2 regions of the Aliiglaciecola sp. LCG003 genome follow, and region 1 is predicted to be linked to the other one. Evidence: predicted binding sites of a transcription regulator. Region 1 holds the regulator's gene; the other holds the start of a gene.

What was found. Region 1 encodes FNR, which switches genes on or off when oxygen is low (the NO sensors DNR and NnrR bind a similar motif). Its sites were predicted from a motif close to TTGATCTAGATCAA; they were not measured.
Region 2: a site for FNR is predicted at 3,680-3,693, ahead of hemN (oxygen-independent coproporphyrinogen III oxidase). Genes of this name have one in related genera too.

What each region holds. Positions count from the first base shown of each region.
Region 1 is NZ_CP128185.1:2,217,373-2,222,197, reverse strand. It holds gene QR722_RS09500 (heavy metal translocating P-type ATPase) at 1-623, shown strand, start outside; gene ccoS (cbb3-type cytochrome oxidase assembly protein CcoS) at 641-856, shown strand; gene QR722_RS09490 (sulfite exporter TauE/SafE family protein) at 857-1,522, shown strand; gene fnr (fumarate/nitrate reduction transcriptional regulator Fnr) at 1,552-2,280, shown strand; gene uspE (universal stress protein UspE) at 2,425-3,357, shown strand; gene ttcA (tRNA 2-thiocytidine(32) synthetase TtcA) at 3,456-4,364, shown strand; gene QR722_RS09470 (patatin-like phospholipase family protein) at 4,373-4,825, shown strand, end outside.
Region 2 is NZ_CP128185.1:1,122,664-1,127,488, forward strand. It holds gene QR722_RS04680 (AAA family ATPase) at 1-334, shown strand, start outside; gene QR722_RS04685 (DUF58 domain-containing protein) at 331-1,668, shown strand; gene QR722_RS04690 (hypothetical protein) at 1,756-2,160, opposite strand; gene hemN (oxygen-independent coproporphyrinogen III oxidase) at 2,244-3,611, opposite strand; gene QR722_RS04700 (TonB-dependent receptor) at 3,824-4,825, opposite strand, start outside.

The DNA of each region.
Region 1 (4,825 bases):
GAGAATTTCTTCACCAATCTGCAGTATTGGAAGCTGTCGACCCGTCTTTTTCAATTTTTTTACAAATGGATAATAAATTACTTGCCGCCTTTGAAATGCGTGATCAGGTTAGACCTGAAGCGTCTGAACTGATCGCGTCTTTATCTAATCATGATGTATATATGCTAAGCGGGGATAATCACCGTAATGCCCAACAAGTTGCTCAGCAAATTGGCATCAAAAAGATTATGGCTAATCAGACACCATCACAGAAGCTTGCTTTCATTGAAACGCTACAAAGCCGGCATAAAATGGTTATGATGGTAGGTGATGGAATTAATGATGCACCGGTTTTAGCCAGGGCTGATGTATCAGTTGCAGTGGGCAGTGCAGCTGATATGTCCAAGCGCTCGGCAGATATTATACTGCTGAATAATAGGCTTAGTGCAGTTACCACTATTTTTGATATGGGCAGCAAAGCTAGACGCAAAGTTAAACAAAATATGAGCTGGGCGATCGGCTATAATTTATTCATTACGCCCTTAGCGGTATTGGGGTACTTAAGTCCCTGGATGGCTGTAATTGGCATGTCCTTAAGCTCGATTATAGTAGTGGTTAACTCGGTACGTTTAATGCGTTCGTAACGCTAAGGTAGTCCAATATGAGTATCATATATGTGTTAATCCCGATTGCCATTTTGTTAGTACTGATCGCAATTGCCGTATTCTTTTGGGCGGTAAAGTCCAATCAATTCGAAGATCTTGAACGTCAAGGCTACAATATTTTGTTCGACGACGACATTAAGTCCCACGCTAAGCCAATTGAAGCTGGGGAGGAGAATGAAAAATCCCCATCTGCCCCTAAAGAGCCGCTATAAATGACGGATTTCACCTGGTTTTCTGCACTATTAATAGGCTTAGCGGGTAGCGTCCATTGTGCAGGAATGTGTGGTGGTATTGTTACTTCCTTTACGTTTATGCTCCCTGCTAAGCAGCCTCGTTTGCCTTATTTACTTGCTTATAATCTTGGGCGGATAAGCTCATACACGTTCGCGGGTGCTCTTGCTGGGTATTTCGGGGTGCTGGTGACAACCAATGCTTATATCAACCCACAAGCGCTGTCCCTAATTGGCGGCATATTGATGTTAATGTTAGCGTTATACATTGGTAGATGGTCAAATGCATTAGCTTACTTGGAGAAAGCTGGGGCTATTGTATGGCGTCGAATTAGCCCCTTATCAAAACGTTTCATCCCTTTTAAATCCCCCCTGTATGCCCTGCCGTATGGCATGATTTGGGGATGGTTACCTTGTGGACTGGTATACTCAACGCTAACTTGGAGTGTCTCCAGCGGCAGCGCGATATCCGGTGCTTTAACTATGTTTTGTTTTGGCCTAGGCACGTTACCTGTTATGTTGGCTATGGGAGCCAGTGCAAATAGTATTAAAATATGGTTAGCAAAAAGATGGGTCCGACACTGTATAGCAATGCTGCTTTTCATATTCGGCTTGCTTTTATGCCACCGCGCCATCCATAATTGGTGAAAAACTAGAGCTAAAAAGTATGGATAACTATGACTGGTCAAACTGATTTCGGTATTCGCTGTCAAAATTGTAGCTTCAACCATTTATGTATTCCTGTTTCCCTCAATGAAACAGAGATGCAACGTCTGGATGATATAATCGAACGTAAACGACCTCTACAAAAAAGTGACCAATTAACCATTCCGGGGCAAAAATTCACCTCTTTATTTGCTATTCGTAGCGGTTCTTTTAAATCCTATATTACCTCACGAGATGGAGAACAGCAGATCACTGGCTTTCATTTCCCTGGTGATATTGTTGGTTTTGATGGAATATATTCCGAAAAGTATCAAAGTTATACGCAGGCTATGGAGACATCCATGATCTGTGAATTGCCCTACGATAAGCTGGATACTATGAGTGAGCAACTTCCCAGTTTAAGACGGGAAATGTTGAAAATCATGAGCACTGAAATTAACCAAGACCACAATATGATGATGCTATTAAATAAGCGAACCGCTGAAGAGCGCATGGCCCATTTTTTGGTTAACATATCGCAAAGATTCGCCAGTCGAGGTTTTTCGTCAAGCGAGTTTAATCTCACCATGACCCGCAACGAGATTGGCAATCACCTAGGTTTAACGGTGGAAACAGTCAGCCGCTTACTGACACGCTTCCAAAAAGAACATGTGATTAAAGTTGATGGTAAATTAATTCAAGTTATAGATGTGGCTTTACTGCAGCAAAAGTTGGGTGATCAAACAGTTAGTGCAAATTAGATACGTAAAATGCGGGTGATATTCGCTAATTCCTGCAATTAGTTTAGTATTAATAAAGCTAGGTGCGTTTATATTTTGCTAGAAATAGCTTCTCATTTTGAGTCGTTCGCAAGTTAGATTCCGTCAATACTACAGGGAGATATTATGTCAGCTTTTAATAAAATACTTGCGGTAATGGATCCTTCTGTCACACAGCAAAAATCATTACTGCGCGCCATGAATATTGCTCAAAAAACCGGCGCCAGTATTACCGCATTGCTATGTATCTACGACTTCTCATATGAAATGACCACTATGTTATCGATTGATGAGCGTGAAACTATGCGCCAAGCTATCGTAGATGAAAAAACCGATTGGCTAGCAGATATCGTAGAACCCTTGGTTACTGGATGTAGTCAATCTGTCGATATTAAAGTTGTTTGGCATAACCGCCCTTTCGAAAGTATTCTGTATGAAGTCATTGATAATAGTTACGATTTAATCGTTAAAGGGACGCAGCAACACGATAGCTTAAAGTCTGTTATTTTTACTCCAACTGACTGGCACTTGTTGCGAAAATCACCTGTTCCGGTGTTGCTAGTCAAAGATCATGATTGGCCGGATAATGGTAATGTTTTGGCCGCTATAGATATCAATACTGAAGATGAAGAACACAAAAATTTGAACCACAAGGTTAGCCAATCTTGTCAGGTTTTTGCTCAACTGTTAAATGGCAACGCCAACTTGGTAAATTCCTACGCGGGTACACCGGTGAATATCGCCATTGAAATCCCCGAGTTCGATCCGGTTGGGTATACCGAGGCGGTTAAGCAGCATCATATCGATGCTATGCATGAACATGGTGCCCAGTATAAAATATCCCCTGCTCGTATCTATGTTCGAGAGGGCTTACCTGAGCATGTTATTCCGCAAATTGCAGAAGAGATCGACGCAGAACTTTTAATTATGGGCTCAATTGGACGTACTGGTATCACCGCTGCATTGATGGGTAATACCGCTGAACATGTCGTGGATTCCCTGAACTGTGACATACTCGCGTTGAAACCTGACGAATTTGACTGCCCGATTAAGCGCTAACCCCTAGTTTAATTGATTTTCTGGCTAAGTGGCGTTTCTATTTTCTGGGTTTTCGCTATAATCCATCGCCGCAAGCGCCGCCAAGTTGTAGGAAATTCATGAGCAAATTAGACACATTACCTGAAAATAAGAAATACAGTTTTAACAAATTGCAAAAACGCCTACGTCGCAATGTTGGTAAAACTATTGCCGATTTTAATATGATCGAAGATGGCGACAAAATTATGGTTTGCCTGTCAGGAGGCAAAGACAGTTACACCATGTTGGATATCTTGATGTTTTTAAAACGTCATGCCCCAATCAACTTTGATTTGATTGCGGTTAATCTTGATCAAAAACAGCCAGGCTTTCCCGCTCATGTGCTACCCAATTATTTAGATAAGATTGACGTAAGCTATGAAATCGTTACAGAAGATACCTATTCGATAGTGATGGACAAAGTGCCTGAGGGCAAAACAACTTGTTCGTTATGTTCTCGTCTTCGCAGAGGTATTTTATACAAAACGGCCACACGCTTAGGGGCCACTAAAATTGCTTTAGGTCACCATAGGGACGACATGCTTGAAACCCTATTTTTGAATATGTTCTACGGCGGTAGACTAAAATCTATGCCACCTAAACTGGTTAGTGATGATGGTCAGCAAATGGTCATTCGCCCTCTTGCATATTGTTCTGAAAGCGATATTACAAAGTATTCTGATATTGTCGAGTTTCCCATTATTCCTTGTAATCTGTGTGGCTCTCAAGAGAACTTGCAGCGAAAAGTGATTAAGCAAATGCTGCAGGACTGGAACAAGCGCTTTCCCGGCCGAATTGAGAGCATGTTTAAGGCGATGCAAAATGTGGTTCCGTCTCATCTTGCTGACTCCACTTTATTTGACTTTACTAATTTACAAACACAGGGAACGCCCTATCAAGGTGGCGACATTGGTTTTGATGAAGTGGATTTCCAACCAGCCAATGAGCAGTCGGAAGTAGTCAACATCATCAATTTAAGTCAAGGGTAATAAAATAAATGAAAATAGGTTTGGCTTTAGGTAGCGGTGCAGCCAGAGGATGGGCCCACATCGGTATTATTCAGGCACTAGAAGAAATGGGCATTAAGATAGACGTAGTAGCCGGTTGTTCTATTGGCGCCTATGTAGGTGCAGCCTATGCTAGTGGTAAACTTGAGCCTTTAGCTGAATGGGCAAGCTCTCTAACCGAATGGCAAGTATTTGGTTTAATGGGTATTGGCATTCGTAAAGGGGCTTTAGCCAGCGGGAATAAAGTTTTTAAAGCCTTGGAAGATAACTTTTGTGCGGAAAATTTTGACCAGCTAATTAAACCTTTTGGTGTGGTTGCGACAGATTTATATAGTGGTAAAGAGGTGTCATTTTTAGATGGCCCAATCGGGCAAGCGGTGCGTGCTTCCTGTGCCATTCCAGCATTATTCCCACCAGTTTCTTATCAAGGCAGATGGTTGGTT
Region 2 (4,825 bases), 1.1 Mb from region 1:
GCAAGATGCTATTGAATTGCGTGAGTTGGCCAGCAAAGTATTGATCGATGATAAAGTAATTGAATATGCTGTTGGTTTGGTCCGTACTACTCGTGTGTGGGACGGTATCGCCCATGGTGCTGGGATCCGAGCCAGTATTGCTCTGGTCCAAGCAGCCAAGGTGAAAGCGCTATGTGAAGGGCAGGGTTTTGTTACACCGGATCATGTCAAAGATATGCTTATGCCAGTGTTGCGTCATCGCATTATATTGTCTGCTGAACGTGAAATAGCCGGTTCTAGCCCAGAAAGCGTGTTAAATGAGATTTTACAGCAGGCTGAAGCACCCCGACAATGAAACGAATAGCTCTGCGTCCGGCTCGACGCTTAATCCATACCGTCGGTTTCTTATGCGTATTTGCGTTACTTTTCCCGTTGTTGGTTATTTGGAACGGACTGCATCAGTTGAGTGCAGTCCCCTTGGCTTTTGCCAGCGTACTATTGGGGGTTCTGTGTTATGACTTATTTAATAGTCGAAGGCAGCCTTGGATAGCGGTCAAGCGTGATATTCCCACCAACCTTTCAGTCCATGTCGCGCAAAAGGTGAGTGTCGCTTTAGCAAATCGAGGTCCATTCGAGCTTGATATCGAATGCATTGAACATATTCCCGAACATTGGATTAGCCCACGCCTTCCCCATAAATGTGCACTGGCACCTGGTCAGATAGCTGAATTTGAATATAGCATCACACCTACTCAACGGGGCAAGTCGCTTATTCCGGCTACCGAGGTTGTCATTAGATCGCGACTTGGATTCTGGCAATTCAGCTGGTTGATAGCGCACCATAGCGAGCATAAAGTCTTCCCCAATTTTAATGCAATATCAGATCTAGCTGGCTTACAAGGCAGTGTTAATCTAACTCAGGCAGGACTTAAAAAATTCAACAAACGAGGCAGTGGCATGGATTTTATGCAACTGCGAGATTATCGCGAAGGGGAGAGTATTCGCCAGATTGATTGGCGTGCCACCAGTCGTTTTAATAAATTGATATCCAAAGAGTACCAAGAAGAGAAAAACCAACACGTGATTATAATGCTCGACTCTGGTCGACGCATGCGAGTACAAGATGATGAACTTAGCTATTTTGATCACGCCCTCAATTCGCTAATAATGTTGTCTTATACCGCATTGAAAAATGGTGATAACCTCAGTCTGCAAAGCTTCGGTAGTGAATCACGTTGGTTAAGTCATGTGCGCGGAGCGAAAAATGTTGGGCGAGTGATGAATCACTTTTATGATTTGTATCCGCAAAAAATTGCCAGTGACTATCTGGCTGCTGCGCAAGAGTTGTTGCTAAAACAGCCCAAACGGGCGCTTATCTTATTAGTGAGTTGTTTGCGTGATGAAGATTTTGCTGATCTGCTCAAAGCGGTTCAGTTATTAAAAGCCAAGCATCTTGTTGCTGTGATCAGTATTGAAGAGCCGATATACCAACAGATTGAATCCCAGCAGGTTGAAAATTTCGATGATGCGCTTAGTTATGCCTCGGCGATTAAACTAAAAACATCCATTGAGCAAAACATGCAGCGCTTGCGACACAACGGCGTGATGTGCATTCACGGGCCCGCACATCATTTGACTCCAAGTGTACTAAATACCTACTTAAGTGTGAAAAAAGCGGGATTGTTATAAGCCATTTTTGAGCTAGGACATGTCGGCAGAGTACTTATAAAATCTGACCATATATAGTTATCCTCCAAGGCGAGGGCAATCACCAATTTAGCCTAACTTAGTATTTAACCAGCTTAGGGCTTCTTGTTCAGACTCAAAGAAGCCGTGACTGATATCGCTTTGGGTATATATTTCGCTCCAGAACTGCTTTACTGTGCTGATATATTCTACATCTATTAATACCACAGCGGTTGCCTTCAGCCCCATGATTTTAGCCTGCTTGATGGTTTCTACAAAAATCAATTTAGCTTCAGGCGGCACTAATGGCTCGCCAGATAACAAAACGATGCTCGCCCAGGGAGAGTGCATGATTTTTTGCCGATAGGCCATGACCTCTTTTTGATAAAGCAGGACCATTTCCAAATTAGCGGGGCCATGTCCTTCTATGACTAATATTTGATCTTGTGTCGACAACTTCAAATTGCCATGAACGGGAAAGTTTCTTTGATTCATTCATACCTCTGGCTGCGGTCAAAAAGTTTGGGAAAATATAGTCCCTCCTCACCGGTATGAGGGTATCAACAAAACATGACCAATCACATTACTCTAGAATAGCGTTGTGTATTCTGCAAATTTATATGGGCATCAAAGGACATACAGATGCTGCGGATCAAAAAGCGTGCTCTGGCTGATACGTGGATCTGTTGTTTGCCGTTTTCAATCAAGCCATCTGTGATAAAGGGTTGTAAAGCGTTCAAGCTTTGCTCGAAGTAATGGTCAAATTCAATATCAAACAGCTGATTAACTCGAGTTTTGTTAACCGAGAGGTTGCACATAAGTTGACCGATTACATAGCCGCGGATTTGGTCATCTACGGTTAATTTCACTCCTCTACAAACTGCATTACCTGCTTCTCGAATATTGGCATAATAACCCTGCAGATCTTTGCGATTTTGGCTGAAGATATCACCTATATGACTAATTGAAGAGACGCCGAACCCGACTAAGTCACAGTGGGAATGCGTGGTATAACCTTGGAAGTTACGATGCAATTTACCTTGTGCCTGTGCAACAGCTAGCTCATCACTTGGTTTAGCAAAGTGATCCATGCCAATCATTACATATCCGGCTAGTAACAAGCGCTCAATCGCCATTTGCATAAGTTCAAGCTTTTGTTCTGTGCTAGGTAACCAGTGATCACGGATTTTGCGTTGTGCGGCAAACCTATCTGGCATATGCGCATAATTAAACAAAGAGATACGGTCTGCATCCATTTCGATCACCCTATCAAGAGTCTGTGCGAAAGCAGTCAAACTTTGATGAGGCAAACCATAGATAAGGTCAAGATTAACAGAGCCCATGCCAATCTCTTTTACACGGTCAACTAAGGCATGAATGAAGTCAGTGGATTGAACTCTATTAATTGCTTTTTGCACCTTAGGATCAATATCTTGTACTCCAATACTAATCCGGTTAAAACCTATATTAGACAAGTGATTAATATAGTCTAGAGGTAGGTTGCGTGGATCAATTTCAATACTAATTTCCGCATCCTGCTCTATGCTAAACGTGCGATGTAAATGTGCTATGAAGTTGGTGAGTTGCTGTATCGTCAAAAAGCTCGGCGTACCGCCCCCTAGGTGGACTTGCTGCACTTTGTGGCGACTCAATAGAGACTGCCGATTACTCATTTCTTCAAACAGGAACTGCAGATACTCATCGGCTTTTTCGCTGTGACGAGTGACAATTTTATTACAAGCACAGTAGTAACATAAGCTATGGCAGAAGGGGATATGGAAATACAATGACGCCTTATTGTTTGGAGTGGTCTTTAAAGCCTTTATCACATCATCATTTACAAAGGAATCGTGAAACGACAGTGCCGTTGGATACGAAGTGTACCTTGGCCCATTGGAATCGTATTTTTTCACAAGGTTTGGTTCAAAGAATTCTGTGATGTTCATGATGCCTTCAATGCCTAGCTGAATGTATATATTGAAAGTTAGTATAGGGAAGGTTTAAATCGGCTTTATTGATCAAGCGCAAAGATATCTAATTTTGCGCACCACATGGTCGTTTCACTAGAAAAGTATTGAGAAGGCAGCGCTAGAACACATGAGTAAATAGTGAGGCACTGGTTGCGCACCCTAATTGGCGGTGCGCAACCATAGCATGGTTAGCGCTTGGCTTTATAGCCAAAGAAACGATTAGTAATAATTTGTTCGGCTACGGATTCTGGCACTGACTTTTCCCACCCTCCGCGACCATGGGGAAGCTGTTTAAGAATTTCCCGAGAATAAATGGAAAATAATCCAGGATCGCTGCACTCGATCCCAGTTAAGAATCCATTTTCAAGCAAATGTCGATACAAAAACCGCAAGTGCTCTTGGACTTTTACCCCGGTAAAGTCACTTAATTCACCTTTGTCGTCAAGCTCTGGATAGATAAACAATCGAGTATTATCCGGAAATAGTTTGCCAAAACCCTCTAAAATTCCACCTTCCACGCCACGATATGAATCTTCATCAAAAATTTGCTTAATATTGACCATGCCAACCACTATGCCAATTTGCAGTTGGGTATACTGCCTGAAGTATGCCCGCAAAGAGAAGTAACGGGTGTAATCCGACACCATCACGCTATATCCTAATGAATTAAGCAGTTGGACCCGAGCAACTATGTCTTTCTCAGGTACCCGAGCATCATTCCCTTGTGCATCGTTTAATGAAATCTCTGCGATCACCGCAGTATTGTTTTTGTCCACACCATTTAGGGTATAAAAAGAGTTTTGACCTTGTTCAATCATGTCCACATTGAGCTTAGTCACCGGCCGAAATGAACCTCGAATAGTTAATACATTCTTCTTATAAAGAACCTCAGAGGGCACAGCAACGGAACCATCGGGACGGAACATGACGGCTCGTGTTTTCCAACTACGGATCAAATGTAAATTGATGGCGCGGTTGTCAACGTCTTCAAAATACGGACCGCGGAAATCAATCGAGTCGATTTCGATGCGGTTGGGTTTCATATTGTCAGTCAAAGAGTCGATGATCATTTTAGGATCTTCGAAATAGAAGTAGGAGGCATATATCAAGTTCACCCCGAGTACGCCCAATGCCTGTTGTTGGGCTTCAGCATTGTCATCGAACATGCGCACATGCACGGTGATTTCTGA